2 regions of the Secundilactobacillus paracollinoides genome follow, and region 1 is predicted to be linked to the other one. Evidence: riboswitches for the same ligand, from Rfam matches in the RefSeq annotation. Region 1 holds a riboswitch; the other holds the start of a gene.
The links. A riboswitch is a leader RNA that binds a small molecule or an ion and turns the genes downstream of it on or off. The one in region 1 is predicted to bind lysine.

Region 1 (3,750 bases):
ACCTGCAGAAGCTTGAGCGTAAAGCCGACTTCCTTGTTCAACAGGTAGCGGTGCAGGTAAAGTGCCGCAAAACGATTTGAGCTCGCCACGCCCGTAATGGTTTGGGTAGGTTCAAAGTCTTTCTCGGGCACAATCAGAGTTCCCGGTAAGTCTGGCTGGTTGGTGTTCTTGACGTTGATCGGAATCTGGCCTTCAATCGCGGGAATAATGGCTTCGTCGTGGAAGACGGAAAAACCAGCGTAGGAAAGTTCTCGCATTTCGCGATAGGTCATCCGAGAGATGGCTTGCGGATGCGCAATGATCTTAGGGTTAGCCGCATAAATGGCGTTCACATCGGTAAAGTTTTCGTACCGGTCAGCGTGAAGACCGCGGGCAATGATTGCCCCCGTGATATCGGAGCCACCGCGAGAGAAGGTGGCAATTTGGCCGTTCTTTGTAAAGCCAAAGAAACCAGGGAAAATTAATTTCTCATCCCCGTAACTCAAGCGGTCAAGGTTGTCGTAGGTTTCAGGCAAGACTGTTGCGTTGTTCGGTTCATCGCTGACAATGAGGCCGCATTCCTTCGGGTCGACAAAACGTGCCTTGATACCCAGGTTATTGAGCACGGTAGCCATAAGCCGGGCGTTGAGCCGCTCGCCATGAGCCTTGAAGGCGGCCATGAGATAGTCGTCGTTGGGGTAGATGTGGTGGGGTAAATTAACGATGGCCTCTTTGATCGGTGTCATTTCTTCAGCAGGCACGTTGAAGTACGTGCCGATGGCCTGATACCGCGCAGAAATTTGTGCCACGATCTCAGAGTAGTCCTTGTGCGCAATCGTTAATGTTGCATATTTGATTAAAAGGTCCGTCACCTTAATGTCGGTATCGTGACGTTTACCAGGAGCCGAGGTAACCACCACCTGGCGCGCTGGATCTGACTTAATGATATCAATTACCTTTTCAAACTGGGGGCCATCCGCAAGCGAACTCCCACCAAACTTAACGATCTTCACATCAATACACTCCTCAATTCGTAACACCTGAGTTCTCAGTTATCACTATTTGTTAATAATTAAATCGAATTCTAACTTTTTTTAAGTGGTTGTGCAACTGTCTTTATTTTAGTTTGCGGTTCAAAATGATTCGCTTAGATAGTAATAACTATTTTTATCATGTTATTTAAGTGACGTTTTTTATGAGAGTCCGTTGCATTCCGTAATTTGGCACTCCGCCATAGTAGCTCGCGATGAAGCTAATTCAGCTGTCGCGATGCGCCATCTGAATGGATCTCCATCGACTCGCACATCAGTAACCGACCAAGAAACGGTCGCTAACTGATGTCGACACCATGGCTCCGTGCCAAATTACTCCATTCCACTAACAATGAACGACGATATCAAACTAGTTAAGGATTGAAAGACAGTCAAAGCCAGTTGGTAGAGAATCCGCCCTCGACTGCAGGACAGTCATACGGAGCGACTCTTCGAATACTGAATAAGGGTAACCCTAATCCTTCGAAATAACGGGATTTATGCATAACATGAGGGCGAATAGACTGAATTGGACAGATGAATTTGCAAGTTTAAAGTAGCATTAACATACCATCAATCTTTGAGGACTCGCTCAAATTGACTACCTGACCAGTCAAGGGCGGATTCATATCAAACTGGGGTTAATGCTTTTTTGATATTCAATGACTTTATGCGAGAAGCACTCTGTAGCGTAACGGAACGGGGTGGCATTGCGGAATGGTGTGTCGATGGTTGTTAGCGAGGGTCCTTTCCTCGCTTATAACCATGGGAGACGGAGGAGATCCACTTTCGTTGACCGCCAGGGGCGGGCAATGAAAGTTAGCTCCGGAGCGACCCACACCATGGAGCAGGGCCACCCCGTGGAGTGAAGCGACAATAGAAAACAAACCCAAAAGGTTTGCGATTTCAAAGGATATTGGACAAAATATAAGCGCTTAATGTGAAAGATTGGTTAAAAGGGGGTTGACTATCTGAAAGAATCATTATAATATCTTTAGTAAATCGAAGAGGTTGCGACCAATAAGAGTCGGTTAGTCGAGTTTCTGTATGGATGTTGACACTAACTTAAAGGGGCGGTCGCCGAAGCGCTGATAGCATACAGCTATCAGTTAGCTGGGACGTTGTTGAATAAATGACGGACTGTCGCGAGCTACGTGCTCGCGGGGCGCTATCGAACTGATACCAAATGAATCTTGTGATCGAACTATTTTGGGGTCCTTTTGTTTAGCGTAAACAAAAGGGCCCTTTTTTTGATGCAAATTGGCCGCAGCCCACGATAAAAACTATTTGGAGGTCACAGGAATGAGTGAACAAGTATCAAACCAACAGATTAACGATGCAGGACATTTAACCATCGGCGGCGTGGATGCACTGAAATTAGCTCAGCAATACCAAACGCCGTTAGCAGTGTACGATGTGTCAAAGATTCGCGACCAGATCCGCCGGTTTAAATCCGTGTTTGAGGACAACGGCGTCGACTACGCTGTGACCTATGCCAGTAAGGCGTTCGCAACCATTGCCATGTATCAAGTGGTCGACCAAGAAGGCGCCCACATCGACGTGGTGTCAGGCGGCGAACTTTACACAGCCTTGCAAGCGCACTTTCCGGCCGCTAACATCAGTTTCCATGGCAACAACAAGTCCTATGATGAACTTGAAATGGCCATTGAAAATCACGTCGGTACCATTGTGCTGGATAACTTCCATGAAATTGAGCAACTCAGTGACGTGTTGGAGAAACACGATGCCAGCGTTCAGGTTATGATGCGCATCACCCCAGGGATTTCCGCCCACACCCACGAATACATTCAAACGGGTCAGGAGGATTCCAAGTTTGGCTTTGACCTTAAAACAGGCTTGGCAGACAAGGCCTTGCAACAGGTGCTTGCGAACAAGCGGATGAACATGATCGGGATTCACGCCCACATCGGTTCCCAAATTTTTGAACTGAACGGCTTCCAAATGGCAGCTGAAAAATTAGTTGACATTGCTGCCGAATGGCACACCAAGTGTGGGTATCAACCACAGGTAATCAACGTGGGTGGCGGCTTCGGCATTCGCTACACCAAGGATGACAATCCGTTAGCACCCGAAGCGTTTGTCGATGCCATCGTCAAGACAATCAAACAAAGTGCCGCCGATAAGGGATTAACGATGCCAGCGGTTTGGATCGAACCGGGCCGTTCAATTGCCGGTCCTGCCGGTTACACCCTTTACACAGTGGGCGGACGCAAGGATGTTGACGGTCTGACCTCGTATCTGACGGTTGACGGCGGCATGGGCGATAACATCCGTCCCGCGCTGTATCAAGCGGAATACGAAGCCGTTTTGGCTAGTGATCCGTTCGCGAAGACGACCGAAACGGTGCACCTGGCCGGTAAGTACTGTGAGTCAGGCGATATCCTGATCGACCAAGCACACCTGCCAGCCACCAAGCCGGGTGACGTGCTCGCCATGTTGGATACCGGTGCTTACGGTTACTCGATGGCCTCCAACTACAACCGAAATGGTCGGCCAGCCGTTGTGTTTGTCGAAAATGGCAAGTCGCAGGTTGTTGTTAAACGTGAGTCTTACGCTGATATGACGCGGTTAGACCAATCCTACGATCCTGAATAAACTAAAAAAAATTCCTATTATAATTGAGAAAGAGGTATTTAAATGGCAACCCTAGACGCACAAGCAATTATTGATTTTATTGGTAACGCCGACAAGAAGACGCTGGTGAAGGTTTATATCAAAG
Region 2 (3,750 bases), 260 kb from region 1:
AAGAAAGCGAGTAACATTAGTCAGAACCCGTTCTCCAGCACGTTTGCTTCGGACATAAATATTACAATCGTCCGCATAGCGGACAAACTTATGACCTCTGGAAGTTAACAGCTTATCCAGTTCGTTGAGATAAATGTTAGCCAAAAGTGGCGATAAGGGGCCACCTTGAGGGGTGCCTTTATCACTTCGTTCAAATAGACCACCATTCATGACACCGCTGGTTAGGAAGCGACGAATGAGATGCAGTATCCATGGATCCGTAATATACTGCTCAATAAATTTAATAAGCAGATCGTGGTTGACCGTATCGAAGTATGCTTTTAAATCGAGATCCACGACATAGTGATAGCCCTGATTGTAGAACTGAACCACTCTATCAATGGCATCTTTAGCACTTCGATTCGGTCGGAACCCAAAACTATTATCTGAGAAGACACGCTCAAATGTTGGCACCATGACTTGCGCCATGGCTTGTTGAACAAGTCGGTCAATCACAGTTGGTATTCCGAGCTTGCGTTTACCACCATTAGGTTTGGGAATTTCAACCCGCTTAACGGGACGAGGCCGATAGGTCTCGTTTTGTAAAGCTTGCAGTAATTCCTGTTTATGTTTCCTCAAGTAGGGCAACAGTTCGTCAACGGTCATTCCGTCTAGTCCTGCTGCACCTTTGTTTCTGCAGACGCGAAGATAAGCCTCGTTCAGGTTATTTCGGTCTAAGACTAACTCTTGAAACTTAGTGCCGTTCATCATCGTATTTTCACCAGAGTCAGTGCTACGCACCCCGACTTGTTCTTGGGCTTCCAGTCCTACTGTCCGCCGGCGGTCAGCTTTTTCTGTATTCTGCGGTTGTTGCACTGTCTCCACCTCCAATATCAATGATGACCTATTATTGTTCAGCCCTTCGTGGCAGATACCACTACTATGGCCTCGGCTGACTCCTGTATCGTTCTGCACCACATCACTGCGATGTTTGTTCCTGTGGCGCTTAGCGCGCCTCTTGTCGGGAACGTACGATACAGGCCTCCCCGGGTAAGAACGCCCACTTTCGTACCATGTCATTGCCAGCTTTACTGCGATGGCCTCGAGTAGTATTGGACTTTGGTTTGTTTGGCAACCTCGTCCGACCAACACAGCCTTATAGCTGATTCTTGTACATCAATGCGGTACTTTGTCGCCGACTTCCTTCAGATTCCACCTCACGATGGACACCCTTGTCATTGACTTGCGGTTCCGACTACTACGGCCCGAAACGGACTTTCACCGTCTAGTTGGCGCCCATGCCGGGCGCACCAAAAAAGCCGGCAACCTTCTGGTCTACCGACTTTTAAGAATCACATTCAATTAAGCTTCTTCATCATCCGTTGTTTCATCCCGTTTGTGAGGCTCAACATCGACCTCATCAAGCGGAATCATCTTTGTGTGGTGCCGGATCTTGTAGTAGAAGAACAGCACGATAAACAGTGGCACACTCAGGTAAGTGACCAGAATCTTCTCCCAGTCAAAGTGGACAAATGAACCAGGATCTTGACCCACGATCACCACGATACAGAGGATCAGTGCCAGAATTGGTCCCAGTGGGAACCACTTGGCATGGTATTTCAGCTCAGATTCCTTGTGGCCCTGCTTAACAAAAGCACGCCGGAAGCGGAAATGAGAAATCGCGATGCCGACCCAGGCGATGAATCCAGTCAGACCGGACGCCGCCACGAGCCATACGTACACTTGCGGTCCCGCAATACTTGCGATGAAGGTCAGCGCACCAACAACCGTGGTGGCCACCTGTGCACGCAATGGCACCCCATGCTTCGTCGTGTGTTCAAAGTACTTTGGTGCGTACCCGTCAAGTGACAGGGAGTAAAGCATCCGTGAAGAAGCATACATCCCAGAGTTCACAGCTGAGATCACTGACGTTAAAATAACGGCGTTCATGACACTGGCAGCCGCAGCGAGACCAGCCCGCTTAAAGACAAGCGTGAATGGACTGATGGCAATATCTGAAGCAGACGAGCCCAACAGATCAGGACTCGTGTATGGAATAATACATGCAATGACAAAAATAGCAAAAATGTAGAAGAGCAAAATCCGCCAAAAGACCTGATTGATGGCCTTTGGGATACTCTTTTCGGGCGTTTTGGATTCGCCGGCAGTAATTCCGACTAATTCAGTCCCTTGGAAGGAGAACCCAGCAACCACGAACACACTCAGCGTTGCGGGCAGCCCACCAACAAATGGGGCCTTCTTATACGTGAAGTTTTCAAGTCCAGTGGCGTGGCCGCCCATGACCCCAATAATCGTTAACACGCCGACGATCAGGAAAATGATGACGGTAATGACTTTGATCATCGCCATCCAGTATTCCGTTTCACCAAACGCTTTAACCGTGAGTGCATTGATCAAAAAGATGAGGACCAGGACCGCGACACTCCAGATCCAACTGGGAATGTTCGGCAGCCAATACTTCATGACCAGCGCTGCAGTACTGATATCGACCGCCAGCGTGATGGCCCAGTTAAACCAATAATTCCAGCCCATCGCAAATCCTAAGGCTGGGTCAACATACTTGGTTGAATACGTGGCAAACGAGCCGGAAACGGGCATATTCGTGGCCATTTCACCCAAACTCGTCATCAGGAAGTACACCATGGCACCCATGGCAACATAAGCGACTAAGGCACCTCCTGGACCGGCAGTGGAAATCGCAGAACCGCTCGCAACGAACAGCCCCGTCCCAATACTACCGCCAAGCGCGATCATCGATAGATGGCGTGTTTTCAGTTCACGCTTCACCTGATGATCGTTATCATTATCTGCCATGCTAAATTCCTCTCACTTTCCTAACAGCTAACCCTCATTTGAATTAACCGGAATTTCATTTTGCAAATAGAAAAACGGCCTGCCCGCAGTTCACCCGCGAGAAGACCGATCAATAGGTTCATCGTCATCATCGTAGGAAGCTCTCCGCGGTTCGCGACAGTGCCAGCCCTATTAAGACTGACCCCAGCATGGTGACGGATCAGGGTCACCACACTTCGGCAAAACTTCCTTTAACTGCGGCTTAACGGCACTGATCTGCCTCACCGCAGCGACTCATAAGTCCTGCGCCTCTTCTATTCGATAGGTACATATTATACCGATTGGGTGACGTTTGCAATCAGTATTCGGTTCTATGGTGAATCCTCATCAAACCTTAACTAAGTTCGCGTTGATAGATCAGCTCGAGTTTTCCCGGCTGATACAACGCGTGATCCGAATGTTGATACCGGTCAACTAATTCAAATCTCAATTTCACTAAAACACGCTGTGAGCGTTCATTCTCATCGAGGGAACTCGCCCAGAGACGCTGAAACAGCCGTTCTTTTGAGACGTAATCGATCAGCGCCTGGCCAGCTTCAGGCATGTACCCGCGCCCCCAAAACGCCTGGTTCAGCACGTAGCCCAATTCACTTTCATCATAAATCGGACTGCCATCACTGCCCATTTTTTCATACAAACCAATACTGCCGATTACTTTTTCCGTGCGCCGTTCAACCAGCGCGTAGACCATCCCAGTCGTCATCGCGCGCTGCAGCATAAACTGAGCATCTTCCATCGTCCGTGCCGTTTGGAAACCGGCCGCAATAGCGCTATTAGGATTTCCCACGATTTCAAAATAATCCGCGAGGTCCGATTCTAAAAATGGCCGCAGCATCATGCGGTCTGTTTGCAATTGCAACGTCATTATCCTTCGTCCTTTGCCTAAAGTGCGTTAAA

Region 2: linked by a shared signal. The riboswitch ahead of AYR61_RS08760 (amino acid permease) and the one ahead of lysA (diaminopimelate decarboxylase) in region 1 are both predicted to bind lysine.

What each region holds. Positions count from the first base shown of each region.
Region 1 is NZ_CP014912.1:1,798,488-1,802,237, forward strand. Features, by position in the region: gene AYR61_RS07600 (aspartate kinase) at 1-992, opposite strand, end outside; lysine riboswitch at 2,009-2,189, shown strand; gene lysA (diaminopimelate decarboxylase) at 2,313-3,626, shown strand; gene dapD (2,3,4,5-tetrahydropyridine-2,6-dicarboxylate N-acetyltransferase) at 3,669-3,750, shown strand, end outside.
Region 2 is NZ_CP014912.1:2,062,270-2,066,019, reverse strand. Features, by position in the region: gene ltrA (group II intron reverse transcriptase/maturase) at 1-855, opposite strand, end outside; gene AYR61_RS08760 (amino acid permease) at 1,342-2,814, opposite strand; lysine riboswitch at 2,944-3,115, opposite strand; gene AYR61_RS08755 (GNAT family N-acetyltransferase) at 3,188-3,718, opposite strand.